DNA from 3 places in the Methylobacterium marchantiae genome. Region 3 is predicted to be linked to each of the others. Evidence: riboswitches for the same ligand, from Rfam matches in the RefSeq annotation. Region 3 holds a riboswitch; each other region holds the start of a gene.
What was found. A riboswitch is a leader RNA that binds a small molecule or an ion and turns the genes downstream of it on or off. The one in region 3 is predicted to bind cobalamin.
Positions count from the first base shown of each region.

Region 1: another riboswitch for cobalamin. It lies ahead of ACFQ4G_RS09215 (TonB-dependent receptor); the one in region 3 lies ahead of ACFQ4G_RS02560 (TonB-dependent receptor).
Region 2: another riboswitch for cobalamin. It lies ahead of ACFQ4G_RS00925 (CbtB domain-containing protein); the one in region 3 lies ahead of ACFQ4G_RS02560 (TonB-dependent receptor).

Region 1 covers NZ_JBHTND010000010.1:32,653-42,677, reverse strand. Annotated here, with positions in the region: gene ACFQ4G_RS09240 (DUF2218 domain-containing protein) at 79-1,146, shown strand; gene ACFQ4G_RS09235 (MFS transporter) at 1,188-2,477, shown strand; gene ACFQ4G_RS09230 (ABC transporter substrate-binding protein) at 2,494-3,363, shown strand; gene fhuB (Fe(3+)-hydroxamate ABC transporter permease FhuB) at 3,356-5,374, shown strand; gene ACFQ4G_RS09220 (TonB-dependent siderophore receptor) at 5,626-8,022, shown strand; cobalamin riboswitch at 8,123-8,326, shown strand; gene ACFQ4G_RS09215 (TonB-dependent receptor) at 8,617-10,025, shown strand, end outside.
Region 2 covers NZ_JBHTND010000001.1:188,407-198,431, reverse strand. Annotated here, with positions in the region: gene ACFQ4G_RS00955 (DUF3616 domain-containing protein) at 1-682, shown strand, start outside; partial or broken gene ACFQ4G_RS00950 (MFS transporter) at 912-1,094, opposite strand; gene ACFQ4G_RS00945 (cobyric acid synthase) at 1,232-2,692, opposite strand; gene ACFQ4G_RS00940 (hypothetical protein) at 2,738-3,406, opposite strand; gene cobO (cob(I)yrinic acid a,c-diamide adenosyltransferase) at 3,442-4,047, opposite strand; gene cobU (bifunctional adenosylcobinamide kinase/adenosylcobinamide-phosphate guanylyltransferase) at 4,059-4,592, opposite strand; cobalamin riboswitch at 4,678-4,871, shown strand; gene ACFQ4G_RS00925 (CbtB domain-containing protein) at 4,927-5,103, shown strand; gene ACFQ4G_RS00920 (CbtA family protein) at 5,133-5,912, shown strand; gene ACFQ4G_RS00915 (DUF1636 family protein) at 5,905-6,339, shown strand; gene cobW (cobalamin biosynthesis protein CobW) at 6,336-7,370, shown strand; gene cobN (cobaltochelatase subunit CobN) at 7,531-10,025, shown strand, end outside.
Region 3 covers NZ_JBHTND010000002.1:229,573-239,597, reverse strand. Annotated here, with positions in the region: gene ACFQ4G_RS02575 (L-serine ammonia-lyase) at 1-950, shown strand, start outside; gene ACFQ4G_RS02570 (Tex family protein) at 1,010-3,343, opposite strand; partial or broken gene ACFQ4G_RS02565 (hypothetical protein) at 3,576-4,684, shown strand; gene ACFQ4G_RS02560 (TonB-dependent receptor) at 4,837-6,990, opposite strand; cobalamin riboswitch at 7,102-7,305, opposite strand; gene ACFQ4G_RS02555 (catalase family protein) at 7,389-8,492, opposite strand; gene ACFQ4G_RS02550 (glucan biosynthesis protein) at 8,661-10,025, opposite strand, start outside.

The DNA.
Region 1 (10,025 bases), on a different contig from region 3:
CATCGTCTACGGCCTGCAGTCAATCCGAGGCTCGGCCGCATACCGACCCGCTATCGTGGAGGAGATCCCGTGACAGCCATGGCTTCTGAAGCCCAGGTTCGCCTCGCCGATGCCCGCCGTTACATCGTGGACCTGTGCGAGCATTTCCTCGAACACGACATTCCCGTGTTTCACGAACCGGGCCGCGGCCGGGTCGAATTCGATATCGGAATCGGCACGCTCGTGGCCGCTGAAGGTCTGCTCGCCCTCAAAGCGGAGGCGACCGACGAGACCTCACTCGCCGTCGTCAAGTTCATGCTTGCCTCGCATCTCCAGGAACTTCCGGGCGCCACCGATGCATCGATCGTCTGGACCGGCGACGGTTGCGACGACAACACGCTCCCGAGTCTGCGTGAGGTGTGTGTGAGACGCGTCGTCGATCTCACACCACATATGCGGAGGGTCACCTTCGTCGGCACGGATCTCGAGCGCTACGACGCGTTCGACATGCACGTCCACGTCATCATCCCGCCCGCCGGCCATGCGCCGCAATGGCCCGTGCCGGGGATCGACGGCATCCCGGTCTGGCCGCAGGGCGAGGGCGCGCCCTCCATGCGGACCTACACGATCCGCCGCATCGACGTGGCGGCCGGCGAGATCGACATCGATTTCGTCATGCATCACGACGCCGGTCCCGGCGCGTCCTTCGCAAAGCGTGCCAAGGTCGGTGACACGGTCGGGCTGCTCGGCCCCGGCGGCCGCAGCGTCGGCGAGGCGGAATGGTACTGTCTCGCCGCCGACGAGACCGGCCTGCCCGCCATCGGCCGCATCCTCGGACGGTTGCCGAGAGAGGCGGCCGGGATCGCGGTGATCGAAGTGGACGGACCGGCCGACGAGCAGGCGCTCGACCGGCCGGACGGTCTGGAACTGCGCTGGCTTCATCGCAACGGCGCCCCGCCCGGCTCCACCACCCTGCTGGCGGATGCGGTTCGCGCGGTCCCGTTTCCCGGCGACCGCACGGTCTTCGCCTGGGCCGCGTGCGAGTTCGATGCGTTCAAGGCCCTGCGGGCGCATTGGCGCAAGACCTGTGGCCTCACCCGTGACCAGCATCTGGCGGTGGCCTATTGGCGGCGCGGAGCCGACGAAGACGCCAAGGACGAAGGTTGAGGCATGTTCCCGGCCAGCGTGATCCCAGGTGGCACTACCCGATGATGCTCGACCTCTCACCCCTGCGGGCGAGCCGGGGGTTCCAACTGCTCTATGCGGCGCGAGCTGCTTCGTTTCTCGCCTTCGGGGTCCTCGGCGTCGCCGTCAGCCTGCAGATGTACGTACTGACATCCTCTTCGCTGCAGGTGGCGCTTCTCAACGCCGCCGTGGCCGGGCCGATGGCGTTGGCGCTCATCGTCGGCGGCTGGCTCGCCGACCGTTACGACCGCCGCGCGGTGATGGTCTGGTCGCGCGCCGCGCATCTCCTCACCATCCTCATCCTCATGGCCAATGCTGCCCTCGCCGAGCCACTGGTCTGGCCGATCTATGCCGCGGCCGTGGTCGGCGGCTCGACCTTCGGCTTCGGCATGCCGGCAATCATGGCGGCGACCCCGGCGCTCGTCGGGCGCGAACACCTGTCCGGCGCCGCCGCGCTCACCGCCGTGGCGGCACAGGTCGGCGCCATCGCGGGCCCGTTCCTGGCGGGCGCCATCACCGCCGGGGCCGGCTTGGTCGCCTGCTACGGCTTCGTTGCGGTCATCTCCGGCATCACCCCGATCGTTCTGGCCTTCCTGCCGTCCCTGCCACCGCTGGCCGAACCCTCCGCCGGCATAAAGGTCTCCGCACTCGCCGCGGACGAGGCCGGCTTCATGGGGGGATTGCGCTACATCGCGCGTTCGCCCCTGGTGCTGAGCCTGCTGCTGATCGATCTCGTCGCCCTGGTCCTCGCCGTGCCCTACGTGCTGCTGCCCGAACTCGCGACCCACGGCCTCGGCGAGGGGCCGGACAGTATCGGCCTGCTCTATGCCGCGCCCTCGGTCGGTGCGCTCTTCGGTGCCCTGGGCTCGGGCAGGGCGGGGGTCAGCCCGTTCGCCGGTCGCTGGCTCGTCGCCTGCGTCGCCGTCTGGGCCTGCGCCTGCATCGCGCTGGGTTTCAGCGACGGCATGGTTCCCGCTCTCATTTGCCTCGCCGCATTGGGTGGCGCGGCGAGCCTCGCCGGTATCCTGCGTGCCGCCCTGATCCAGCGCGCGACACCAGACGCGATGCTCGGTCGCGTCTCGAGCCTGTGGGTTTTGGAGGAGGCGATCGGGCCCGCCCTCGGCGGCATGCAGGCGGGGACCACAGCCCATCTCGCCTCCGCCCGGATCGCCATGGTGGCCGGCGGTGGCCTGTGCCTCGCCATCACCGCCGCCATCGCGGCCCTCACCCCTGCGCTCGGGCGTGCCAGCCTGGCACCGGAGGCGAAGGCACTGCCGGGCAGCGTCGACATGGCTGCAGTCGATGTCCGGTAGGCAGGCGGCCGCGGGATTGGCAGCCTTCCTCCTTCTTTTACTGGGTGCTCTTCCTGTCCGTGCGCAGGGGGGGGCAGCACAGCCCCGCGTCGCTGCCCTCGACTGGAGCGCCGTGGAACTGCTCCTCGGCCTCGGCATCGTGCCGATCGCGGTGACGCAGCCCGAGAACTACAACCGGACCGTTGTCGCGCCGGCTCTTCCCGAAGGCGTGATCGATCTCGGCCTCGTGGTCGAGCCGAACCTCGAATTGCTGGCGAGCCTGAAACCGGACCTGATCCTCGCCAACCCGATCCAGGTTGCGACGCAGGGCGCCTTCCTGTCGCGCATCGCACCGACGGAAGCGGTTTCCATCGCCAACGCGGCAGGTGACCCCTACGAACGGGCGAAGGCGGAGACCATGCGCATCGCCATGCGCCTCGGCAGGGTCGAGCAGGCCAGGGCCCTGGAGGCGCGGACCGAGGCGATCCTCGCCGAGGCGGCGGCGAGCGCCTGCCCCGGCGACCGGCGCCCAGCCTACCTCGTCTGGATCGTCGACCACCGCAACATCGTGGTCTATGGCCGCAGCAGCCTGTTCCAGACGGTGCTCGACCGCCTGCATATCCGGAACGCCTGGACGGGTGCCAGCAACGCGTCCGGCTTCACGGCGGTGGGGATCGAACAACTCGCAGCCGGCTCGGCGGATGCGCGCATCGTCCATATCGGGCCGATCCGATCCGATGCGGCCAAGGCGCTCGCCGGCAGCCTACTCTGGCAGGCCCTTCCGGCGGTGCGGGACCACCATGTCGACGTGCTGGAACCGGTCTGGTTCTACGGCGGTCTACCTGCCATCGCGCGTTTCGCCGAGCTGATGGCTGGCCTCTCGAAACGGGATTGTCCTCGTGGCTGAGGTGAAGCTGGCGGAACCGGGCCTAGATGCCCTCTCGTCGCCCCGGTCTCGGATCGGCGGGACGGCACTCCTCATCGGCACGGTGGCTCTCGTCGCGGGGCTCATCACCCTGCGGACACTCACGGCCGACATGGCGCTCGGGCCCGCGCTGAAGGCGTTGTGGAGCCCCGACCGGAACGACATCGCCCAGCTCGTCCTGCACGAGAGCGTTCTGCCGCGGATCGTCACTGCATGGCTCGCCGGTGCCGCCCTCGCTCTGTCGGGGACGGTGCTGCAGCAGGTGCTGCGCAACCCGCTCGCCTCCTCCTCGACGCTGGGCATCTCGGCGGGCGCGCAGCTCGCTCTGGCGCTGGCCTCCCTGTTCGCGCCCGGCCTGTTCTCACAGGGCAGGGAGGCTGTGGCGCTCTCCGGCTCCGCCCTGGCGGTGTTCGCGGTCTTCGCGCTGGGGCGTGCCAAGGGCTTTGCCCCCCTCGGGCTGCTGCTGGCCGGCCTCGTGGTCGAACTCTATTGCGGGGCGATCCAGACTCTCCTCGTCGTCCTGCATCAGGAGCGGCTGTTCGGCCTGTTCATCTGGGGCGCGGGCTCGCTCGCCATGAATGATTGGACCGCCCCGGCCTATCTCGCACCCCGCCTCGCGACAGCGGCCATCCTGATGGCGTCGATGGTGCGGCCCCTCGCGGTGCTCGACCTCGACGATGCCAATGCCAGGAGCCTCGGGCTCTCGCTCGGCCGCATTCGGTTCCTCGCCGTGGCGGTGGCCGTGGCCCTCGGCGGCTTCGTCGTGGCGGGTGTGGGCGTCATCGGCTTCGTCGGCTTCGCCGCGCCGATCCTGGTCCGCCTCACCGGCACGCGCACCCTGCGCGACCGCCTCGTCGCCGCGTCGCTCCTCGGCGGGGCCATGCTCTGGCTCACGGATTCGATCGTTCTCGCGGCGACTCCCATCGTCCAATTGCCGACCGGCGCGCTCGCCGCCCTCGTCGGCGTGCCGATGCTGCTCTGGCTGCTGCCGCGTCTGCGCGGCGTCGGGTCGCTGCATCATCCGGATCGGGCCGCCTCTGTCCGGATCGCGCGGCCCTGGCGAATGGTCCTCGTGGGCGCTGTCTCGCTCGGCCTTCTCGCAGGCATTGCCCTGACCCTCGGCCGTGATACGGCCGGCTGGCACTGGAGCGTCGGAGACGGCCTCGAAGAGGTGCTGCCCTGGCGCCTGCCCCGCATCGCCGCGTCCCTGGCGGCGGGCGCGATGCTGGCCATTGCCGGTACCCTTCTGCAGCGTCTCACAGGCAATCCGCTGGCGAGCCCCGAAGTGCTCGGGATCAGTTCCGGGGCGGCCCTCGGCCTCGTCGCCGTCACCGTCATCCTCGGGACGCCGGACCGGATGGCGCTGCTCGGCGCCGGCAGCCTCGGTGCGCTCGCGACTCTGGCTGCGATCCTGAGGCTCGGCCGTCGCCCCGATACCGTGCCCGAACAGATGCTCCTCGCCGGGATCGGCCTCACCACGGGCTTTGCCGCTCTGCTGACGATCCTGATGATCAGCGGAGATCCCTCCGTGGTGATGCTGCTGGGATGGGCGGCGGGCTCCACGGCGCGCGTCACGCCGGAAGACGCCGTGGCCGCTCTCGCGATCCTCGTCCTGGGGGCCGCCTGCCTTCCGGCGATGACGCGCTGGCTCGACCTCCTGCCCCTCGGCGATCAGACCGGCCGCTCGCTGGGCCTCGATCTGCGGCGCAGCCGCCTCGCGATTCTCGCGATGGCGGCGATCCTCACCACTGCTGCCACCTTGGTAGCGGGGCCGTTGAGCTTCGTCGGCCTCGTCGCGCCACAAGTGGCGCGCCTATCGGGCCTCACCCGTGCAGCGCCGCAACTCGCCGGCGCCGCGATCATCGGTGCGCTGATCATGGTCACGGCGGATTTCGTCGGGCGGATGGCCTTCTTCCCCTACCAGCTCCCCGCCGGATTGGTGGCGACCCTCGTCGGCGGACCCTTCCTGATGTGGTTGCTGGGCCGCCGCTGACCATCCAGTCGCGGCTCCATCGCGCGTTTTCAATTGAGCTATTCTAAAGAAAGAATGTGTTCCTGGGGCCACGCCAGCAGAACTTCCACCTTCGCAGTACAACTTCGTCTTGCTGACAAAGACGCCGTGTGGATTTGTCTTGGTGAGACGCAATCTTTGTTTTGAATCGTTCTACGCGATGCCCCTGCCGGGAAATCTCGCTCTTTCATGCTCAGATGTGCGCTGCATTTTCGACGATCAAGGTCTTCTCTATGTCTGATGGCACGCCGCTTTCCTCCGGCAGGTTCTCGCGCAAAGCCCGTTACAGCGCACGTTCCCTGGCGGGCGTCTCGACCGTGGCGATGCTTGCCATGGCGACCGGCTTGTGGAGCGAGGCGGCCCTCGCCCAGGCGGCTGCCGGGACCGGCAGCGCCTCGGTGCAGCTCGATACGCTCTCGGTTCAGGGATCGGGAAGTGGTCTGGGAAGCGGAAACGGCGGTGGCGTGACCGCGGCGAATTCCTATGTGGTCCCCAGGACGAATTCGGGGACCAAGACCGATGCACCTCTGCGCGAGATACCTCAATCTGTTTCGGTGGTCACACAAAAGCAGCTTGAGGATCGTGGCGCGGAGAACCTCGCGGATGCGCTGGCCTACAGCGCCGGCATCGTCTCGTCACCTCAGGGCCAGGACGGTCGCTTCGATCAATTGATCATTCGCGGTTTCGACCAGACCCAGCGCGGCATCTACAAGGATGGCTTGCGCCTTCCGCAGACGAGCTTCTCGGGCTTTCCGATAGAACCCTACGGAGTCGAACGTATCGATGTGCTGCGCGGGCCGACCTCTGGCCTGTTCGGGCTCAACGATCCGGGCGGTCTCGTGAATTTCATCACAAAGAAGCCGACAGCCGTGCCGCTGCGGGAAATATTCGGCTCATATGGCAGCTTTAACCGCAAGCAGTTCGGCTTTGATCTCGGTGGTCCGGTGAATCCGGAGAAGACCATCCTCTACCGCATTACCGGCCTTCTTCGAGAGGGCGGCACGCAAGTCGACTATACTGATCTCGACCGGATCTATATTGCTCCCGCCGTGACCTTTGTACCTTCGGCCGATACCAGCCTGACGGTGCTCGGCAACTACCAGAAGGATCGCACCGGCGATACCTTCCGCGCTATTCCGCGCGAGTACACCAACGGCAGCAATCCCTATAAGGCGCAGTTGCGCAGTCGCTTCCTTGGGGAGCCGGGCTTCTCGCGCTTCCTCGCCGAGCATTTCGAGGGTGGCTACCAGTTCTCCCATCGGTTCGACGATCAGTGGATCGTGCGCCAGAACCTACGCTACGCTCACGCTTCGACGGATTATAATGCGATCTACTCCACCGCCATCACGCCTGGGATGCCCAATCTCATAAACCGCGAGGCCCAGACTTGGCGCGAGGATTACGGCGTCTTTACCGTCGACACCCAGATCCAGCATGATTCGCAGTTTGATTACATTAAGAATACCGCTTTGCTAGGAATAGATTACAGCAAGATCAACAACAAGAGCGACCAATTCGGCGGTACTAGTTTCGCACTGCTCGGCATCGGACCCTTCGTCGGCCCTCTCGACATCCTCAACCCCGTCTACGGACAGCCCGTCGCCCAACTTCCGCGCTCACTCCTATCACGGCTTGAGCAGGAGCAGGTCGGCGTCTATGCTCAAGATCAAGTGAAATTCTACGATCGCTGGCTGCTCAGCATGAACGCCCGCTACGATTGGGTGACCACGAAGACGGCGGCACAAAATCCGGTCATTGATGCCGTTCGTCAGCAACTCGACAGCTTCGGGGTTCCCAACGGCATTCCGACGACCTTCGGCGCGAACCAAGACGCCCAATCCTATAGCGGCCGGATCGGGCTCTCGTATCTATTCGACAACGGCCTGACGCCTTACGTCTCGGCTGCCCGCTCGTTCAACGTGCTGCCGGTCTTCCTGCAGACCAGCACGACGGCAAATGTTCCCGGCATTGGTCCAGTTCCGCTGACCTACAACATCACGCCGGCGAAGCCCGAGATCGGCGAGACCATCGAAGCCGGTGTAAAGTTCCAGCCGCCGGGCCAGGCGACATCGGTCCTCTTCTCCGTGTTCAACACGAAGAAGACCAATGCGCTATTCTTCAACCCGAACGATCCGTTGCAGCAGGCCTTCTACCAGAATGGCGAGATCGAGGTGCGGGGCTTCGAGAGCGAAGCAACCGTGGACCTGCTCGATGGTCTGAAGCTGATTTCGTCGCTCACGGTCCTGCAGGCCGAAGTGACGAAGGACGATGCACCCATCGGCAATCTGAGTGCAGTCGGTAAGCGACCGATCCAGGTGCCGAACTTCACCGCCGCCACGTGGCTCGATTACACGATCCAGACCGGGCTGTTCCGCGGGGTCGGAATCGGCGGCGGCTTTCGTTACATTGGAGACACGTTCGGCGACTCGCAGAACACAATCCGCGTGCCGGATTACGTCCTGTTGGACGCCTCCATCCGATACACCTACGAGAATTGGCGCTTCCAAGTCGCTGCCAATAACCTAACGGACCGCGTCTATGTCGGCACCTGCTCGCAACAGATCAACTTCGTGGGGTGCAACTATGGCGAAGGCCGCCGCATCACCGGTTCCGTGACGTACCGCTGGTGAGTGATAGACATCCGATGAGAAGAGGCCCCGGATCGCAAGGTCCGGGGCTTTTTCTTGAGAGAGTGTTGCCCGGGCGTCGTTGACGCGATTGTCCACGCTCGGCTAGCTTGGCCATGACGGTTCCTCTTCGGAGGATCAAAAGGGAACGCGGTGAGGATCTCGATGGTCCGATGCCGCGGCTGCCCCCGCAACTGTAAGCGGCGAGCCCATCATCAACACGTCACTGGAGGCTCCAGCTTCTGGGAAGACGATGAGAGGGCGGTGACCCGCGAGCCAGGAGACCTGCCGTCAGTCGTGGTCACACGCGAAACGCATCGGGCGGGGTGCCCTGGTGGGGTGTCGGAGCGTGCGCTCGCGTGCAGGAACCGGCTTCGTTCGCGGTGACGTGCCACTGCGCTGAGCCGCGCCTGCCGTCTGCCTGCGATGTCCGATCGTTTCCGTTCCAATCTCGTTCTCGTTGAGCCGTGCGACCCGACCGCAAGGTCACGTTCGCGCAGTTTCCGTGCGATCGATACATTGTAACGTTATAACATTTGATCTATCGAAGTGGATCGCTGCCGCCGGCCTGCCTTAACTCCGGTTATCCCGATCATCATGACGTCTCCAACCTCCTCCGGCGCTCCTCGACCCACACAGCTGCCATCGTCTGCGGCCAGTCGCACTGGCCCCATCCTCCTCTCGCTCCTCGCCTCGACCCTGCTCGCCGGGGCGGCGCGAGGCGAGGACGCCGTCACTCTCGACCAGCTAACGGTGGAGGGAAGCGGCCCGAGCCTCACGCGGGCGAACCCCGTCGGGCTCAACCTTGCCACACCGTCGCGCAGCGCCAGCCGCCTCGGCCTGACGCCACTGGAGACTCCGGCGAGCCTCGACATCATAAGCGGCGAGACCGCCCGCATCCGAGGCCAGAACACGGTGGTCGAGGCGGTGACGCAGAACGCCACCGGCATCACCACCATCGCCTCGCCGGGCAACGGCAACGGCGCCTTCTCCAGCCGGGGCTTCGCCGGGCCGAACTCGATCCAGCAGCTTTACGACGGCACCCGCCTGTTCGTCGGCGCCGGCACCGTGACCTTCCCGTTCGATACCTGGAATGTGGAGCGGATCGAGGTGCTGCGCGGCCCGGCCTCGGTGCTCTACGGCGACGGCGCCATCGGCGGCGTCGTCAACGTGGTCTCGAAGAAGCCGAGCTTCACGCCGATCCATGCCGCCCGCGTCGCCACCGGCTCGGACGGCCTCGCGCGTCTCGCCCTTGATCTCGGCGGTCCCATCGGCGACACGGTAGCCTATCGCCTCAACGTCAGCGGCAACCGAGACGGCGGCTGGCTCAGCCCGAACGGCGATTTCCGCAACCTTGCGGTCTCCGGCGCCCTGCTGTTCCAGCTCACCCCCGATCTCGCGGTGACGCTCAGCCACGATCTCGGGTATCAGGAGCCCGCCCGCTACTGGGGCACGCCGCTGGTGGACGGAAAGATCGTCCAGGCCCTCCGGTTCAACAACTACAACGTCAACGGAGCCAAGATCACCTGGGCCGACAACTGGACCCAGCTCAAGACCGAGTGGACGCCGTCTGCCGACATCACCATCCGCAACACCGCTTACCGCCTGCAGAGCCGGCGCCACTGGCTCGATGTCGAGCAGTACAGATTCAACCGCGCCACCGGGCTCATCGACAGGTCCAGCTATACCGAAATCTACCACCAGCAGGAGCAGGTCGGGAACCGCTTCGACGCGGCGTTCAAGGGCAACGTATTCGGCTTCCGCAACGAGTTCGCCGTCGGCTTCGACGTGAACCACGTCGATTTCCGCCACACCAACAACTTCTCCAGCGCGGGCGGCAGCCTCGTCACCAGCGTCGACCCGTTCAATTACGATCCCGGCCAGTTCTCGGCCAATGGCCGCGCGAGCCCAGCCTATGCCACCAGCACCAACCAGGCCTCGGTCTTCGCCGAGAACCGACTGATCCTCAGCGACCAACTCTCCTTCCTCACCGGCGTGCGCTTCGA
Region 2 (10,025 bases), on a different contig from region 3:
CGCCTATGCCGCCCCGTATTTCTACGTCGTCGGCTCGCATGGCTGTTCGCGCGGCAAGGCGAAGTTCAAGCTGTCGACCTTCGTGCTGGCGCGCATCAGGGTCGATGCGAAGGGCGAACCGGAGGGGCCGGGCGCCGTTGAGACCACCTACCGCCTGGGCGACGCCCTCGGCGCGGCGGAAGCCGTGAGCGCCTACTACACCCAGGACCTCCAGACCGACGATGGCGACGCATCGCCGAACGGTCTCAACATCGAGGGCGTCGCCGTCGATGGGAAGCGCCTGTTCGCCGGCCTCCGCGCACCGTCCCGGGACGGCAAGACCTTCATCGTCGAGGCCGATGTCGATGCGTTGTTCGCGGAGGGACACGTGCCGCTCAAGGCGGCCCCGCAGGTCATCCCCCTCTCGGTCGGACGCGGCGCCGGCATCCGCGATCTCGCCATCCTGCCGGACGGCCGGCTGCTCGTCCTCACCGGACCCGCACAGGGGCAGACCGACGTACCCTACAGCCTGTTCGCCGCCGGAGCGCGGTCCAACGGCAAGATCGAGGCGATCGGACGGCTCACCGGCGCGCAGCCCGGCGCCAAGGCGGAGGGCGTCGCGGTCCTGGGGGACAAGCGAATCCTCGTGATGTTCGACAGCGTCAAGGACGGCGGACCGCTCGAATACAAACTTCCGCAATAGCCGAACTCACGCGCTCCACCTTCCGTCTTTAGGCCGGAGGCGGCGCGGCGGCGGGCGTCGATACGCCCCGCCGCGAGGCGTCCCGGTGCAGGGCCGACAGCACCACGCGCCGGACCGGCCCGCTCGATCGGGCCGCATGGCGCGCCACCCACCACAGAGCAAAGGCAGTGACCAGCCGCAGCATGATGATGATGATGAAGCTGTTGACGGTGTTCGACACCTCGAAGCTGCGCACCGTGACGACGTTCGAGGGCACCTCGAACAGGAAGTAGCCGAGGAAGAACAAGGACGCCCCGAGCCCGTAGGCACTCTCGCTCAGGGACAGGTCACCGACCATCTGGAGCTTGGCGCAGGAGATGTTCTGCCGGTCGATATCGGCGATGAGATACATCAGCCCGAGGAGCGGCGTCATACGCAGCGTCACGGTCCTGACCGTATCAAGCGCGAGGCGCCGATCGACCTGAGGGAGCGGCGGCGTCATCGGCTGTTTCCTCGACGGCTAGCCCCTCGAACGTGAGTTTCACAGGCAGAGCCTACGCCGCCGGACGGCTAGCGCGCCAGCGCGAGCAGGCGGTCGCAATCGACATGGTCCTCGAGATGTCGCGCCAGGGCGTCGAGGACGCGCTCGACCTCTCCCTCGTGGGAATGGCCGTCAGACGCCGCCCCCAGGCGCGCGAGCCAGGCGACCCGCTGGCGATCGTCGGCGAAGAGACCGTGGACGTAGGTGCCGCAGACCCGCCCGTTCTCCGACACCGCACCGTCAGTCCGTCCGTCTTCGAAACGCAGGAGCGGCGTCGCCGCGTCGGGACCCGACGTGTCGCCCACATGCATCTCGTAGCCGCTGAAAGGCAGGTCGTCGGCGAGCGTCCGGCCGCTCACTGCCTCGAGGCGCTTCAGGGGGGTCATGACCGTATCGACGTCGAGGAGCCCGAGACCGGGGACGCTGCGCGGATCTCCCTCGATCCCGTGCGGGTCGCTCACCACGCGCCCGAGCATCTGGTAGCCGCCACAGAGGCCGAGCACATGGCCGCCGCGGCGCAGATGGGCGTGGATATCCACGTCCCAGCCCTCGCGCCGCAAGGCTTCGAGATCGTCGATCGTGGTCTTCGAGCCCGGCAACAGGACGAGGGCGATGTCGCCGGGAATCGCCTCGCCTGGCCTGATCAGCACGACCTCCACCTCCGGCTCGGCCCGCAGCGGGTCGAGATCGTCGAAATTGGCGATGCGCGGCAGCACAGGCACCGCGATGCGGATGCGCGTCCGGCTGGAGGAGGCGGAGCCGGCGAGGCCGAGGGCGTCCTCGGCCGGGAGCCGAGCGGCTTCGGGGAAGTGCGGCACGAGGCCCAAGGCCGGCCATCCGGTGGCCTTCGCGACGATACGCATCCCGTCCGCGAACAAGGTGGGATCGCCGCGGAAGCGATTGACGATGAAACCGGCGATCATCGCCGCATCCTCGGCCTCGATCACCGCCCTGGTGCCGACGAGGCTGGCGATGACACCGCCCCGGTCGATGTCTCCGAGTAGGATCACGGGCGTATCGGTGGCCCGGGCAAAGCCCATATTGGCGATGTCGCCCTTGCGCAGGTTGACCTCCGAAGCCGAGCCGGCACCCTCGACGATGACGAGGTCGGCCTCAGCCTTCAGATGATCGAAACTCTCCAGAACGGAGGCCAGCAGCCTCGGCTTCCAGGCCTGAAAGTCCCTCGCCTTCGCCGTTCCGACCATGCGGCCCTGAACCACGACCTGCGAGCCGGTCTCGCTCTGGGGCTTCAGCAGGACTGGGTTCATGTGGATGGAGGGCGCCACGCGGGAAGCCCGCGCCTGCAAGGCCTGCGCCCGGCCGATCTCGCCGCCATCGGCGGTGACGGCGGCATTGTTCGACATGTTCTGCGGCTTGAACGGCCGCACCGTCAGCCCGCGTTGCGTGAAGGCCCGGCACAGGCCCGCGACGATCAGCGACTTGCCGACATCCGAGCCGGTGCCCTGGATCATGAAGGCGCGGGCGGTCATGCGTTCAGATCGGGTCCGGCGAGAGGGAAGGCGTCGCGAGCCCTATCACGGTCGTGACGGCGAGGCACAGGCAGGATCGTCAGGCCGCGCGGCCCGGCGGAAATCGAGGATGGCGGCAGCGTAGGTTTCCACCACCTCCGAGAACGGCACCCGCTCCGCCGTGAACAGGACGGCGCGATGGCTGAAGAGGCGGTCGGGAATCGCGAGGGTACCGCATGCGGATGCGGGTGGAGCCGCCTGGTCCCATCCGGGCGGGAGGGGATGCCACAGGATGTCCGCGCCGATCGTCTGGCGCGTGGCTCCCAGCGCCTGGACCGCCCTGCCGAAGGGCGTGTCGGTCGTCTCGAGGAGGCGGTTCATCTCAGGCGTCAGCCGCTCGGGCACATACCAGTTGTCGGCTTCCGACAGGACGTGGTCGCCGCAGGCGAGCCGGACGCGGCGATACTTCAGGACAGTCTCCGGTCCGGCCGCAAGTCGCCGTCGCGTCTCCTCGGAGGCGGGCTTGTCCACGTCTCGCAGGAGGGTCGCTGCGAGTCGTGGCGTCGGCGCCATGCCGTGCTCGGAACACCAGCCTTCCAGCGTCGCCGTGGCGCTGCGACTCGCCAGAAGCCTCGCGTTGAGCCCCTCCATCACCGCGAGCGCCTCGACGCGACCGAGATAGGTGTCGGGCCATGAGGGGACGGACTCGGAGCGAACCTGCTGAACGCCACTCATGACCAACAGTCCGAGCGCAACGAAGAACACCCGCATCAGAACTCGATCCCCTCCTGCGCCTTCACGCCCGCGGAGAAGTGGTGTTTGACGCTGCCCATCTCGGTGACGAGGTCGGCGGCCTCGACGAGGGCCGGCTTTGCGTTGCGGCCGGTGACGATGACGTGGAGGTCGGACCGGCGCGCGCGGAAGGCGGCGACCACTGCGTCGATGGGCAGGTAGTCGTAGCGGAGCGCGATGTTGAGTTCGTCGAGGAGGACGAGGCGAATGGTCGGGTCGGCCATCAGCTCCTCGGCCTTGGCCCAGGCCTGCTCCGCGGCGGCGATGTCGCGGGCCTTGTCCTGGGTCTCCCAGGTGAAGCCCTCGCCGAGCGTATGCCACTCGATCCGGTCGCCGAAAGCCTTCAGCGCGTGTTTCTCGCCGGTGTCCCAGGCGCCCTTGATGAACTGGACCACGCCCACCCGCCAGCCATGGCCGAGCGCTCGCAGGACGAGGCCGAGTCCCGCCGTGGTCTTGCCCTTGCCAGGGCCGGTATTGACGATGAGGAGCCCTTTCTCGATCGTCTTCTCCGCGACCTCCGCGTCCTGAACGGCCTTGCGCTTCTCCATCTTCTCGCGGTGACGGTCGGCCTCCGCATCGCTCATGTCCGCGTCGTTCATGCGCTCGCTCCCGGTTGGGGTTTCACGATCATCGGCAGCCCCGCCACCATGAACACCACATGGTCGGCCCGCGCGGCGAGGCGCTGGTGCAAACGCCCCGCCGCGTCGCGGAAGCGACGGGCCAGCGCGTTGTCCGGCACGATGCCGAGCCCGACCTCGTTGCCGACCAGCACCACCGGCCCCGGCGTCCGATCGAACGCCTCGATCAGGGCCGCGGTCGCTACCTCGCTGTCAGCCTCGGACAGGATCAAATTGGTCAGCCAGAGGGTCAGGCAATCGACCAGCACCGGCCCGGTCGATGCGGCGACGGCCTCGGCCAGGTCGACGGGCACGTCCCGCGTGATCCATCCGGCCGATCGGCGAGATCTGTGAAGGGCGATGCGCTCCCGCATCTCGTCGTCCCAGGCCTGTGCGGTGGCGAGGTAGAGCCAGGGTGCAGGGCAGGATTCGATCAGCCGCTCGGCGTGGAGGCTCTTGCCGGAACGGGCGCCGCCGAGCACCAGAGTCAGTCGGGGAGGAAGCTGCCGCATGGCTCCCTTTAGCGCGAAATCACGGCGCGTGGTCAAAGCCGTTAAAACGTCCTGACGGCGCGTTGTCAGCGCTCGCGCGAGCGCGTAGAAGCGAGGTTCGGACGGTGCCCCGGCGACGGGGTGAAAAGGGAATGCGGTGAGGGCTCGCGCCTGAAACCGCAGCTGCCCCCGCAACTGTGAGCGGAGACGGGCCTGCCATCGGCCACTGGAGCGATCCGGGAAGGCGGCAGGAACGGACGACCCGCGAGCCAGGAGACCTGCCTTCCGAAGGGGACATCTGTCCTCCCGCTCGATTCTCGAACGCCGCCGGCGGGGCGGCCGGAGACATGACACGATGACGACCAACACCCTCGTCCTGACCGGCATCCGCAGCAACGAGCGCCTCGGCGCGGTGCTCATGGCCGCTTTCCTCGGCCTCGGCCTCGTTTTCATGGCCGGCTTCGCTCCGGCGATGGCGCTGCACAACGCAGCCCACGATTTCCGGCACGCCCAGAACTTCCCCTGCCACTGACCGCCTCGCGCTCAGGCAGGACCCACCTCATGATTATCCGGCTCGTGTCGGCGGCCCTGGTCGCCGGCTTCCTCGCGGCTGTGGTCGCGACGGGACTTCAGCTCGCCCTCACCTCGCCGCTGATCATCGCGGCGGAGCGCTACGAGAGCGGTGAAGCCACCGCACCGGCGGCGCACTGGATGCCGCGCGACGCGTCTCCGGCCTCCCTCATCATCCGCGCGCATTCGAGCCACGAGCATGGCGGAAAAACGGAAGGTGTCGAAGGCGGCGAGGTCGCTCCGGCTTGGCAGCCGGGCCCCGGCCTCCCGCGCATGGCCTTCACGGCCCTCGCCACCCTCGTCGGCGGCGTCGGCTATGCGCTGCTTCTCGGCGCGGCGCTGATCGCCTGCGGACGCGAACCGAACCCGGAAATAGGCCTGCGCTTCGCCATCGCCGGCTTCCTCGCCGTCGCCCTTGCACCGGCACTCGGCCTGCCTCCCGAGCTTCCCGGCATGGAGGCGGCCCCGCTGGCCGAACGCCAGTTCTGGTGGATCATGACCGCGGCGGCCACCGCCATGGGGCTGTACCTCATCGCGATCCGCCGGTCCTCCATCGCCATCGCAGGCGGCATCGTGCTGCTCGTGGCGCCCCATCTGGCCGGCGCGCCGGAGACCAGCCACACCGCCTCCGCCCTGCCGCCAGGCTATGCGGCACAGTTCGCCGCGCGCTCGCTCGGCATCGCTTTCGTGTTCTGGGCAGTGATCGGCCTGGCTTTCGGGTGGGCGTGGAACAGCTTCGGGCGGAAGATCGCGGTGGCGTCCCGTGCCTGACGACGGCACCGCAAACGGCGTCGGGGCCGGCGATCCCGTCGTCCTCTACGTCTGCGCCACCTGTCGCGCTGCAGGTGATCCGTCCGAGCCTCGTGCCGGCGCGCTGCTGCTGTCGGCCCTGAGGGAAGCGGTCGCGGAGACCGTTTCATCAAACGTCAGGGTAGAGAGCACGGAATGTCTCTCGGTCTGCAAACGCCCCTGCACCGTCGCCGTGGCCTCCGAAGGCCGCTGGACCTACGTCTACGGCGATCTCGACCCTATCGAATCCGCCAGGACCATCCTCGCGGGCATCGGCCTGTATGCGGAGACCCCGGACGGCATCGTGCCCTGGAAGGCACGGCCGGAGGCGTTCCGCAAAGGCGTCGTCGCCCGCATCCCCCCGTTTCCCCCGCGTCACGCGGTCAGAATTCCGGACGCCGCCGAATGAGCATCGTCGAGAAGATCCCCTGCACCATCGTCACCGGCTTCCTCGGAGCCGGGAAGACGACCCTCGTGCGCCACCTCGTGGAGAATGCCGGCGGACGGCGGCTGGCCATCATCGTCAACGAATTCGGCGATATCGGCTTCGACGGGTCGTTCCTCGCGGCCTGCGGCATCGAGGGCTGCCAGGACGAGGACATCGTCGAGCTCGCAAACGGTTGCATCTGCTGCACCGTGGCCGACGATTTCGTTCCGGCCCTCAACAAGCTCCTCGACCGGGCCGACCCGCCCGAGCACATCCTGATCGAGACGTCGGGCCTTGCCCTGCCGAAGCCCCTGGTCCAGGCCTTCCACTGGCCGGCGATCCGTTCGCGGGTGACGGTGGACGGGGTCATCGCGGTGATCGACGGCCCTGCCGTCGCCGCCGGTTTCTTCGCCGACGATCCGGCGGCCCTCGCCGCCCAGCGCGCGGATGATGCCAGCGTCGACCACGACAACCCGTTGGAAGAGGTATTCGAGGACCAGCTCCTCTGCGCCGACCTCCTCGTGATGAACAAGGCCGACCTCCTCGACGAGGCCGGCAAGGCCAAGGTCCGTGCCGAAGTCGAGCGCCAATTGCCCCGCGCGGTGAAGATGGTCGAATCCGAGCATGGTCGCCTCGATCCGCGCGTGATCCTCGGCCTCGGCGCCGCAGCCGAGGACGACCTCGACGCCCGCCCCTCGCATCACGGCGAAGGGGAAGACCACGATCACGACGATTTCGATTCCGTGGCGATCCCGGTTTCGTCCACCGCCAGTGCCGAAGATCTCGCCGCCCGCGTGGCCCGTGCCGCCGAGACGAAGGGCGTGCTGCGGATCAAGGGCTTCGCCGAGGTCACCGGCAAGCCGATGCGTCTCGTGGTCCAGGGTGTCGGCGCACGCATCGCCCATCATTACGACCGCCCATGGCGGGCAAGCGAGAACCGGGACGGCCGCCTCGTCGTGATCGGGCTCAAAGGCTTCGATCAGGCGGCGGTGGCATCCGCCCTGGCGGGATGAGGCCGCTCATGCGCCTGCGCGAACGAGCGTCACTGCGCCCTTCGTGGCGCGCGGCGGCGTTGGTTTTGGGCCCTGCCGACCCCATCCAGGCTAGCGGCTGTTCCGGCAGGCGCCCTCGCCCCGAGGCGCCGGCGCCTGCAAGCGCCGCGCGGCGCCCGCCATGCATCTGATTCGCGTCGACACGGTCAGCCTCGACGAGGGCGAGGCCGCCATCGATCTGGGCCAGGCGCCCGGGGACATCGTGTTCCTGTCCTTCACCGATTCCGACCTATCGGGGCTGGCCGGCGCCCACGCGGCCGAGCGGGACGCGGCCGGGGACGGTTTCCCGACCCTGCGCCTCACCAAACTCGCGCGGCTGCGACACCCGATGTCCGTCGATCTCTACGTGGACGGCGTCATCGCGCGCTCGAAGATCGTCGTCATCCGCTGTCTGGGCGGCCTCGATTACTGGCGCTACGGCATCGAGCGGGCCGCCACGGCGGCCCGTGCCGGCGGCGTCAAGCTCGTGGTGATTCCCGGCTGCGACAAGCCGGATCCGCGCCTCACCGCCTATTCCACGGTCCCGTCCGATCTCGTCGAGACGCTTGAGAAGTACTGCCGCGCCGGGGGAACCGACAACCTGCGCCAGATGCTCCGGCGGCTGGCGCAGGAGATCGGATATGGCCTCGATGCGGCGCCCCCGATCGCCCTGCCGAGGGGCTTCGCCTGGTGCTCCGGCTGCGGCCCTGTATCCGCGGAGATCGCGCTCGCGGCCGCTGGATTGCATCGCCCTCTCGCCCTTCTCCTCGTCTACCGTTCGGCCGTGCTCGGCGGCGACACAAGACCGATGGTAGAAGTGGCCGCCGCGCTCGGAGAGCGCGGCATCGGAACAGTCACCATGGCGGTGGCGAGCCTGAAGGACCCGGCCGCCCTCGACGTCGTGCGAGGCTCGATCGCGTCGCGCCGGCCCGACATCGTCATCGCGGCCACAGCCTTCTCGGCGCGCGAGGATACCAGCTTCGTCCTCGACGCCGTCGACGTTCCCATCCTCCAGGCCTTCACCATCGGTGCGGCGAAGAACGCCTGGGAGGCCTCGGCGCGGGGCATGAACGCCGCCGACCTCGCCATGCAGGTGGCTCTTCCGGAGTTCGACGGGCGCCTCGCGGGCTTCCCGATCTCGTTCAAGGAGGACGGGCCGGAGACCGACGGCTTCAGCGAACGCCGCGCCGTCCCCTTTCCCGCCGGGATCGCGGCCCTGGCCGACCGCGCCTCTGCCTGGATCGCGCTGAAGCACCGCCCGCGAAGCGAGCGCCGCCTTGCCCTCGTCCTGTCCGACTATCCTGCCCGAGGCGGGCGGGCAGGCTTCGCCGTGGGGCTCGACACGCCGGCGAGCGCACGAGCCATCGCGGAGGTGCTGCGGCACGCCGGATATGCGGTCGGAAACCTGCCGGAGCCGGATGTGCTGATGCGCGGGCTGACGAAGGAAGCGCCGACTTTCGCCGTGCCGCTCGTCGCCTATCGCGGCTGGCTCGCCACGCTGTCGCAGGAGGAGCGCGACACGCTCGAGCAGCGCTGGGGGAAGCCGGAATCCGACCCTTTCTGCGTCGAGGGGGCGTTCCGCTTCGCGATGGTGCTCACCGGCTCTCCCTGTTGTTCAAGATCGCATCCCGAGGTGACGGCGCACGGCGCCGGCCTCGGAGGCCTCGCCGTCTTCCTCCAGCCCGACCGCGGCCGGGCTGCCGACCGGAAGGCGGGCTATCACGATCCCGACGAGCCGCCGACCCATGCCTATCTCGCCTTCCATCTCGGATTGCGCCAGCGATTCGACGCACTGATCCATCTCGGTACCCACGGCACCACCGAGTGGTTGCCGGGCAAGGCGGTGGCACTGTCGCCGACATGCTGGCCGGCGCGGGCGATCGGGCACCTCCCCGTGATCTACCCGTTCATCGTCGACGATCCCGGCGAGGCGGCTCCGGTGAAGCGCCGGCTCGGCGGCATCGCCCTCGGCCACCTGACGCCGCAGACCGAATGCGCCGGGCTGACGCCCGAAGCGGCCCGCCTGCGCGAACTCGTGGAGGAATATTCCTCGGCGAGCGTGCTCGATCCCCGCCGGGCCGAGATCATCGCCCGCGCGATCCTCGACGACGCACGCGATGCCGGCCTGCTCTCGGGCGCCGGAATCGACGCGGACACGCCGATGGCCGACGCTCTCACCGCCCTCGACGCCCATCTGTGCGATCTCGGCGAAGTGACCACCCGCGACGGGCTGCACGTCTTCGGCGATGCCCCCGACGATGCACCAGACAGCGTGAGGGCCTGCGCGGCGGGCGAGCGGGCGGGGCTGCTCGCGGCCCTCGACGGGCGCTTCGTTCCTCCCGGCCCCGCCGGGTCGCCCTCGCGCGGGCGCACCGACGTGATGCCCACCGGGCGCAACCTCACGACCCTCGATCCGCGCAGCCTGCCGACGCGGGCCGCCGCCCTGCTCGGAGCCAGGGCCGCCGACGCCGTTGTGCGGCGCTATCTTCAGGACGAGGGCGAGTATCCGGCCCGCATCGTCATGGATCTCTGGGCCTCGCCGACCCTGCGCACCGGCGGCGAGGACGTGGCCCACGCCCTCGCGCTGATGGGCGTCCGCCCGACCTGGGACCACGCCTCCACCCGCGTCACCGGTTT
Region 3 (10,025 bases):
TCGACACGGTCACCTGCTACTCCATCGGTGGAGGTTTCGTGGTCGGCGAGGATGAGACGCCATCGGATGAGGCCGTGGAGTTTCCGCTGCCCTATGCCAGCGCCGCCGACCTCCTGGCCACGTGCCTGCGCACCGGCTTCTCCATCGCCCAGGTCCAGCGCGCCAACGAGGGCGCGAGCCGCAGCCGCGAGGCGATCGACGAGGGGCTGGACGCGATCCGCGACGCGATGTTCGCCTGTATCGACCGCGGGCTTCGCCAGACCGGCGAATTGCCCGGCGGCCTCAAGGTGCGGCGGCGGGCCAAGAAGCTGTTCGAGGATCTGGAGGCCAACCGGCACCTCAACGCGCGGCCGGCTCACGAGATCATGGACTGGATTAGCCTGTTCGCCCTCGCGGTGAACGAAGAGAACGCCGCCGGTGGACGGGTGGTGACCGCGCCCACCAACGGGGCGGCCGGCATCGTCCCCGCGGTGCTGCGCTACGCCCGCGACTTCTGCCCGGGCTGGAGCGACGAGCGCGGCCGCGAATTCCTGCTCGTGGCCGCCGCCATCGGCGGGCTGATCAAGAGCCGGGCCTCGATCTCAGGCGCCGAGGTCGGCTGCCAGGGGGAGGTCGGCTCGGCCGCGGCCATGGCGGCGGCGGGGCTGGCCTCGCTGCTCGGCGGTTCGACCCTGCAGATCGAGAACGCCGCCGAGATCGCCATGGAGCACCATCTCGGCATGACCTGCGATCCGATCGGCGGCCTCGTCCAGATCCCGTGCATCGAGCGCAACGCCTTCGGGGCCAACAAGGCGGTGGTGGCCGCTTCCTTGGCCCTGCGCGGCGACGGCATCCACCGCGTCTCCCTCGACGAGGTCATCGAGACCATGCGCCAGACCGGCCACGACATGCAGGCGAAGTACAAGGAGACCTCACTGGGCGGTCTCGCCGTGAACGTGGCGGCGTGCTGAGGGGGAAGCGCATCCCCTCTCCCCGCCGCCTGCGAGGAGAAGAAGAGTGCGCGCAATCGTCAGCGGCGTCCCCGGTCCTTCCCCTCCGCCGCCCGGCGCAGGGCCTCGGCAAACGCGCCGTCGGGGGCCGGTCCGCGTGGCGCCGGGGCCGGCATGGGTCTCGGCGGGGGCCGTGAAGAGGACGAGCGGTCATCGGATCGCCCCGGTCGCGACGTACCTGCCTCCTCCGAGCGCATGCTGAGTGCGATGCGCTTGCGATTGGCGTCCACTTCGACGACGCGGACCTGCACCACGTCGCCGGGCTTCACCACCTCGCGCGGATCCTTCACGAAGCGGTCGGCCAGGACCGAAATGTGGACGAGGCCGTCCTGGTGGACTCCGATATCGACGAAGGCGCCGAAGGCGGCGACGTTGGTCACCACGCCTTCGAGGCGCATGCCGGGCTTGAGGTCCGAGATCTTCTCCACCCCGTCCTGGAAGGTCGCGGTCTTGAAGGCCGGGCGCGGGTCGCGGCCGGGCTTTTCCAGCTCCGCCAGGATGTCAGTGACGGTGGGCAGGCCGAAAGTCTCGTCGGTGAAGCGCTTCGGGTCGAGACGCCTCAGGACCGGGCCGTTGCCGATGACGGCATGAATGGGCTGCCCGGCGGCGGCGAGGATGCGGCGCACCACCGGATAGGCTTCCGGATGCACGCCGGATGCGTCGAGCGGATCGTCGCCGCCGCGGATGCGCAGGAAGCCGGCGGAGAGTTCGTAGGCCTTGGGTCCGAGACCCGCGACTTTCTTGAGGCTGGTGCGGGTGCGGAACGGCCCTTTCTCGTCCCGCGTCGCCACGATGTTGGCCGCCACCCGCTCGGACAGGCCGGAAACGCGGGCGAGGAGAGGTGCGGAGGCGATGTTCACGTCGACGCCGACCCCGTTCACGCAATCCTCCACCACCGCATCGAGAGCCTTGGACAATTGCCCCTCGGCGAGGTCGTGCTGGTACTGCCCGACGCCGATGGCCTTCGGTTCGATCTTCACCAGTTCGGCCAGCGGATCCTGCAGGCGCCGCGCGATGGAGACCGCCCCGCGCAGGGTCACGTCGAGGCCCGGCAATTCGGCACTGGCATAGGCGGAGGCCGAGTAGACCGAGGCGCCGGCCTCGGACACCATCACCGTGGTCAGCTTGAGTTCGGGCTGCTTGGCGATGAGTTCGGCGGCGAGCTTGTCGGTCTCCCGCGAGGCGGTGCCGTTGCCGATGGCGATGAGTTCGACCTTGTGCTCGCGACACAACTTAGCCAGCGAACCGACTGCGCCGTTCCAGTCGCGGCGCGGCTCGTGCGGGTAGATCACGTCAGTGGCCGCGACCTTGCCGGTGGCATCGACCACAGCGACCTTCACCCCGGTGCGGAAGCCCGGATCGAGGCCAAGGGTCGGACGCGCCCCGGCGGGAGCGGCGAGCAGCAGGTCGCGCAGGTTGCCGGCAAAGACGCTCACCGCGCCGGTCTCGGCCACTTGCCGCAGGCGTGATCTCAGGTCGGTGTCGAGGGCGGGTTTCAGCTTGGTGCGCCAGGTCCGGCGTACGGTCTCCATCAGGAAACGGTCGCCCGGCCGGCCATGATCGCCGATGCGGAAGGCGCGAGCGATGCGCAGCTCCTGCCAGGAGGGTACGCCCTTCTCGGCCGCGTCGCCGGGGGCATCGGTGATGTCGAGGTCGAGGATTTCCTCCTTCTCGCCCCGGTACAAAGCCAGGATGCGGTGCGAGGGCAGACGGGTCAAAGGTTCGGAGAAGTCGAAATAGTCGGCGAACTTCTCGCCCGCCGCTTCCTTGCCCTTCCTGACGACGGAGGTCATCCGGCCGCGCTGCCAGACCGTGTCGCGCAGATTGCCGACGAGTTCGGGATCCTCGCCGAACCGCTCGATGAGGATGGTTCGCGCCCCCTCCAGCGCGGCCTCGACATCGGCGACGCCCTTGCCCGCATCGACGAAGCCTGCCGCCGCTTGCTCGGGCGCGCGGTCGGGATGGGCGAGCAAGGCCTCGGCCAGCGGACCGAGCCCGGCCTCCCGGGCGGCCTGAGCCTTGGTGCGGCGCTTCACCTTGAACGGCAGGTAGAGATCTTCGAGCCGCGCCTTGGTGTCGGCCCCGAGGATGCGGGCCTTCAAGGCCGAGTCGAGCTTGCCCTGGCCCTCGATGCTCTCGAGGATGGCGGCGCGGCGCGCCTCCAGGTCGCGGAGATAGGCGAGGCGCTCCTCCAGATCGCGCAGCTGGGCATCGTCGAGGCCGCCAGTGACCTCCTTGCGGTAGCGCGCGATGAACGGCACCGTCGATCCCCCGTCGAGGAGTTCGACGGCCGCGATCACCTGCCGCTCGGCGACCTTGAGCTCCGCCGCGATGGTTGCAGTGATGGCGGCCATGGATTCCTCGCGCGCGTGAAGGGGCCGCGGTGTCTACAGGCCAGGCCGGAGAGCGGTCAAACCGCGTCCCATCGCCCCGCCAGGCTCCGGGGCCGATGTGTTCGTGACAAAGCCCCCCCTGTCGATACCGATTGTCGCGATAGAGGCCGCGGATCACGCTTGCCTGCAATGGACAAGGGGTTCGTCGCAGCGGAAACTTGTCGGAAGAATATGGGGTCAGGGAGAGAATCGCATGAGGCTCAGGCTTGCTCTGGCCGCGTTCGTCGTCGCCTTTTCAGGCGCGGCCTCGGCGGACCCCCGACCTTCCAGGTCGATCCGGCCTGGCCCAAGCCCCTGCCGAACGACTGGATCATGGGCCAGGCCTCCGGCGTCGCCGTGGATGCCGAGGACCATGTCTGGGTGGTGCAGCGGCCCCGCTCCCTAACCGACGACGAGAAGGCGGCGAGCCTCGACCCGCCGCGCACCAAATGCTGCCACCCCGCTCCTCCCGTGCTGGTCTTCGACCAGGACGGCACCCTGATCCGCTCCTGGGGCGGTCCGGGCGAGGGCTATGACTGGCCCCAGAACGAGCACGGCATCCATATCGACCACAAGGGTTTCGTCTGGCTGGCGGGCAACGGCGAACAGGATGGGCTGATCCTGAAATTCACGCCGGAGGGCAAGTTCCTCCTGCAGATCGGCAAGCAGGGTCCGCAGACCAACAGCCTCGACACGACCCGCCTCGGACGGCCCGCCGCCATGCAGGTGGACCCGGAGACCAACGAGCTCTTCGTCGCCGACGGCTACTTCAACCACCGGGTCATCGTGTTCGATGCCGAGACCGGAGCGTTCAAGCGGATGTGGGGCGCCTACGGCAAGCCGCCCACCGACGAGATCCTGCCCGCCTACGACCCGGCCGCCGCACCGGCGCAGCAATTCCGCAACCCGGTCCATTGCGTCCAGATCGCCCGCGACGGGCTGGTCTATGTCTGCGACCGGGCCAACGACCGGGTCCAGGTGTTCCGCCGCGACGGCAGCTTCGTGAAGGAGTTCTTCGTGGAGAAGACCACCCGCGCCAACGGCTCCGTCTGGGAACTGGCGCTCTGGCCCGACCCCGACCAGACCTACCTCCTCAACGCGGACGGCGCCAACAACGAGGTCCGTACGCTCAAGCGCGATACCGGCGAAGTGCTCGGCGCCTTCGGCCGCAACGGCCGCATGGCGGGCGACTTCCACTGGGTCCACAACCTCGCCGTGGACAGCCGGGGCAACGTGTTCACCACGGAGGTGGACACCGGCAAGCGCGCGCAGAAGTTCGTGTTCAAGGGGGAGATGGTGGTGCGCAAGCGGGTGGGGCCGTAGGTGCCCAGAGCTGCGAGGGCAGCTTTCGACTCGACCAGACCGTCATCGAAGTGACGGGGGATGACTGGTTCTGGCCCCGCTAAACCTCAGAATGGGCGATGGCCCAAGAATGTGACGCCCATCGGATCGGCTTCTCGACCCAAGCGATTTCCTCAAAATCGCCCCGCCACTGTCAACCGAACCGCCATCGGTTCCACCGGATGCAGATGTGTGTCCGCCACTCCGCCCGCCGGTTCGCCGCGCAGCCGTGACTCATAAAAATAATCGATCTGGCTCGCCTTGACGTTGAGCAGGTTGAGAATGTCGAGCTGCACCGTGACGCCGTTCTCGAAATTGTAGCCGATGCGGCCGTTCACCAGGGTGGTGGGCTTCGAGCGGACGGAATTGTCCTCGATCAGCGGGCGCGGGCCGAAATAGCGAAGCCGCATCGTGCCAAACCAGCCGAGTGACTCGCCCAGTGTGAAGCCGGCCGCCGCGATGGCGGTGGGCGCGGCGGGAATGCGGCTTCCGGCCGGATCGCGGTCTGCGAAGCGGGCATGCGTCACGGTGAGGTCGCCGTCCAGGGCGAGCCAGGGCGTCACCGCGTAGTGGTTGGTCCATTCGATGCCGGTGCGGCGGCTCGGGCGGCTCGGCTCGGTGGTGCCGGCATCGCCGATGAAGAGGTTCTCGGAGTCGAAATCGAGCTGGAACAGGGTCACCGTCGATTCGAGGCCGGCGATGGAGCGGTTGCGGATGCCGACTTCCGAGCCCACCGAGCGCACCAGCAGCGGCACCCGGTCGAGGGGAAACAGGGGATTGCCCGGATCGACGGTGATGGTGGCACCGCGGGCATCGTTGGAATGGAAGCCCTCGCCGTAATTCACGAACAGCTCGGTCTCGATCCAGGGCCCGAACACCACGCCCAGCTTGGGGCTGACGATGCCGTCCCGCGCCTTGCCCGAGTTCAGCGGGTTGTCCGATCGCACGGTGGCGTCGTAGGCGTCGGCGCGGACACCGACGCTGGTGCGCAGCCAGTCGGTCCAGCGCAGGCGGTTCTCGAAATACAGGGCGGCGCTGCCCTCCTGCACCCGGTCGTCGCGAACGGTGGAGAGCGAGACCCGCGATCGCGTGTTGAACAGGCCGACATGGATGTCGTCGAACCGGGTCTGCACGCCGATCTCGTTCTCCATGGAAAGACCGAACAGCTCGCCCTTGAACACCCGGGCGATCTCGCCGCCGGCGACGGTGCGCCGGTCGAGCTGGCGGAACTGGTCGCCATTGACCGGATCGTTGAGAAAATAGGTGAAGTTGTTGAACAGGTTGAGGTTCGAGCGGATGACATAGGCGCTGGCGCGGGTGACGCCGCCTTCGTCCGACCGGCTCCAGCGCCCGGACAGCGACAGGCGGCTCGCCTCGCCGCCATCGGTGGGATCGAGGGTGCCGAAACGGCCGATCAGGCCTTCGGAAATGGCCCGCTGCGGAATCTGGTTCGTCGCCGTCCAGCGGTTGGAATAGGCCATGCCGGTGAGGGAGAACCCGTCGAGGGCGGTGCCCTGGCTGTAGCGCGCCACGCCGTTGAGCTTGCGGATCGCGTCCGGCACCACCCAGGGGCCGTCATAGACCTGCGCTTCACCCGCCGTGAGGAGGGTCCCCTCCCCTAAAGGAGCCGAGGCGATGGTGAGCGCCCGCTTGTAGCCGAAGCTGCCGATGGAGGTCAGCGCGAGATTGCGCGGCACCGCATCGATCGTGTCGATCCGCACCGATCCGGCGGAAGCGAAATCCCCGTCCCGGGCGAAATACGGACCCTTGTGGAATTCGACCGCGCCGACGAGTTCGGGAATGAGGAAGTTGATGTCGGCATAGCCCTGGCCGTGGGCATGGGTGCGCATGTTGGCGGGCATGCCGTCGATGGTGATGGCGATGTCGCTGCCATGGTCGAGGTTGAAGCCGCGCAGGAAGTACTGGTTGGCCTTCCCCTCCCCCGAATGCTGCGTGACGATGAGGCCGGGCACCGCCTCCAGCACCTCGCCGGGCCGGGTGATTGGACGGTCGTTGAGAACCTTGCCTGTGATCACGCCGGAACTCGACGTCAGCGCAGGAGCAGAAAGAGCGCCGAATGCCTCGGCGCCGCCGGCTCCTCCCGTCGCCCCGCCGAATCCTGGGCCGGCGACTGGAGAGGCAGTCTGCATGTCGGCGGCCACCGAGAGCTCCGACAGTGTCGCCTCGGTGGTGTTTCCCGGTCCGGCCTGGGCAAGGGCCGATGAGCAGGACGTCAGGAGTGCGACGACGAAGAGGGGAGGGAGAACGCGTGGAGGAGAGGCGGACACGGGAGGAACCTCGGGCGACGGCTGTGGCACGTCACCGCGAACGAAGCCGATCCGTGCACGCGAGCGCACGCTCCGACACCCCACCAGGGCACCCCGCCCGATGCGTTTCGCGTGTGACCACGACTGACGGCAGGTCTCCTGGCTCGCGGGTCACCGCCCTCTCATCGTCTTCCCAGAAGCCGGAGCCTCCAGTGACGTGTTGATGATGGGCTCGCCGCTTACAGTTGCGGGGGCAGCCGCGGCATCGGACCATCGAGATCCTCACCGCGTTCCCTTTTGATCCTCCGAAGAGGAACCGTCATGGCCACGCTAGGTCGAGGCTGACGGGACGGTCAATTGCAAGATTCTCCCTCACCGACCATCGCCGTGGCCCTGTCGCATCGCGGCAACGTCCGGCGTCACTCCGGCAGCGATTCGAGGCTCTTCGGCTCTTCGATGATCCGGCCGTTCTTCTCCGCCCGGAAGCGCTTGCCCATCTCGTAGGCCGATTTGCGCATGCGCATGATCCCGCCGAGCGGCCGGTGCGCGGCGAGCCCGTGCCATGGGCTGAAGGACAGGCCGTCATCGACGAAGGCCGCGCGGGCCTCGCTCCAGCTGATCTGCGGTGCGGCCATGAGCGTGGCGATGGTGCGGTAGGAGCTCGCCTCCTCGGGCCAAACCACGGAGGCGTCCTCCACCGGCATGTCGTCCAGGTTCAGGCAGAGTTGCGCCCGCAACTCCCAGGTGCCGCCATGCCGACGGAAATGCTCCAGCACCGCCTCTCGAATCGCGTTCGGGGCGCTCGTGTCGGCGAGGGGCGCGCTCGCGAGCGCCTTCAGTTCGGGCGAGACCGGAGCCAGCGAGATCTTGGCGATGTGGTCGCCGAAGCGAAGCGGGACCTGACTGTAGAAGCTGTCGCCGAGAATATGCGTCTCGGCCTGTCCGCCCAATGTCGCGAGGGTCGGGCTCGGCGAGCCGGTGGTGGCCACGACGGCGCTCTGCACGCCGCGCAGGGCGGCAGAGGCGACCTTCTTCAGGCCCTCCGCCCGGTCGGTGGTCTTGGCGAGGAGCTTCAGCGTCGAGAGGAACTGCTTCGGTCCCGGCGCCGAGAATGCCGGGCCGTTGACGAGCACGAAATCCTGGGTGGCATCCCCCTCCGATCCTTCGAGACGCTCACCCTCGACGCCGACGATCTTGATCGCCACGCCGCGCGGGGTGGAGACGCTGTCGTCCAGAATATCGCCGGGGATGGTCGAGAACCGCATCACTACGGGATAGCGGCCCGGCTTCGCGAACAGGCCCTGCGCCAGTTCGGGGGGCAGGTCGGCGGCCACGCTCAGTTCGGCCTTCAGCGCGCCATGCGCCTTGGCGTGAACGCTGCGGATGGCATGGCCGCCATCCGCGAGGGTCGTCTCGCTGATGGAGCGCATGGTCTCGTTCAGGGATCTGCTGGTCTCGGCCTCGTCGGATTCTGGTGTCTCGACGGTGGGGGTGTAGCGCAGGTAGGGGGTGTTGATCGCCAAGGGGCCTGACTCCGGGGGAAGGCAGAAGCCGCGCCCCGAGCGCTTCGAAGGCACTCAGGAAACTGCCGGCTCCGCAACTCGGTGGTGTTCCAAGGGAGAATCCCCGATCGGAGCCTCCGTTCCGATCCCTGCGACGCCTCGCCGAGTTGTGAGTTCCTCCAGCGGTGATCAGGCCACGTTGTCCCAGGTCTCGCTGATCGGGCGACCGAAGCGCATGAGTCGTGCCCGCAAAATGATGTCGCCGGGCGGTCGTGGGACCGGGGGCCGCCATTCCACATAGAGGCGCCAGCCGCCCGTCTGGGGAACCCGCTCCACCACCGGGTCGACCATGGTGCCGAGACTGGCCGAGACCTCCGCCGCAAGGCTTTCGTCGTGGCCGGCAGGCAGTCCCGGCCCCTCGAAATCGACGACGTAGAGACGTCGCTCCGGGCTCGGCGGCGTGGTCGGGCGCAGTCTTTCCGCCGAGCCGACGCGGGTTGAGACCACCCTGGCAAGGGCGCTCAGTACGGCCGTGTCCGGTTCGCCACCGACGGTGGAGAGGGTGTAGGCGAGGTCGAGGGCACCACCGCCGGCAACCGGTGCCGCCGGCACGAAGGCGGCGACGACGTTGTCCATGTATTCCTCGCGCGAGGGTATCTCGAAGAGCTGCACCGCGCCGACGCCGAACCCGGCCTGCGGCGTGACCCACAGGCCGGGCCGGGCCTCGTGACGCGCCTGGACATCCAGGTAGGCGGCAAAATTTCTTTCGCGCTGGAGGAGTCCGAACCCGTCGAGGGGATCTACCTGGAAGGCCGAGATCTGCGGATCGCGCCGTCCGTTGGTGAGCGGCCGCCATAGCCGGTCGTCCCTGGTGGAGACCACCAGCCCGTCGGAATCATGGACCTGGGGCCTGAAATCGTCGAAGGGCTGGGCGCCGCCCGCCCCTGGTCCATTCTCGCCATGCAGGAACATGCTGGTGAGAGGAGCGAGGCCGAGGCGCGGAATCGCGGCACGCGGATGCAGCGAGGCGGTGACCACCATGCGCGAGGTCTCACCCGGATGGACATCGAACCGATAGGCGCCTGCGAGACTCGGTGAGTCGAGGAGCGCCAGGATGGTGACGGCGCGAGCTTCCGCTTTCGGCTCACAGATCCAGAAAGCCGTGAAATCCGGAAATTCCTCCGCCCCGGGACCGCCCGTCTGGATGGCGGCGCCGCGTGCCGAGAGGCCGTATTCCTGCGTCTTTCCTCTCAGCCGGAAATAGGACGCTCCGAGGAAGACCAGGAATTCTTCTTGATGAGCCGGCTTCGCATCGTCGAATGCGTAGTGCAGACGGAAGCCGGCAAAGCCGAGATCGCTCGGAAAATCCTGTCCGGCCAAGCCCGAGCCGAGGTCGAACAGGCTGGACCGGTAGAGGATCGGCTGCGGCGGACCGTCCGGGGGCTGAAGGAACAGGGCGACGCGCTTCCTCTGCAGGAAGCCGCGATGGAACAGTTGCAGTGAGAACGAATCGCCGAGCCTGGGGGCCGCATCGGGCCGGAAGGTGATCGCCCG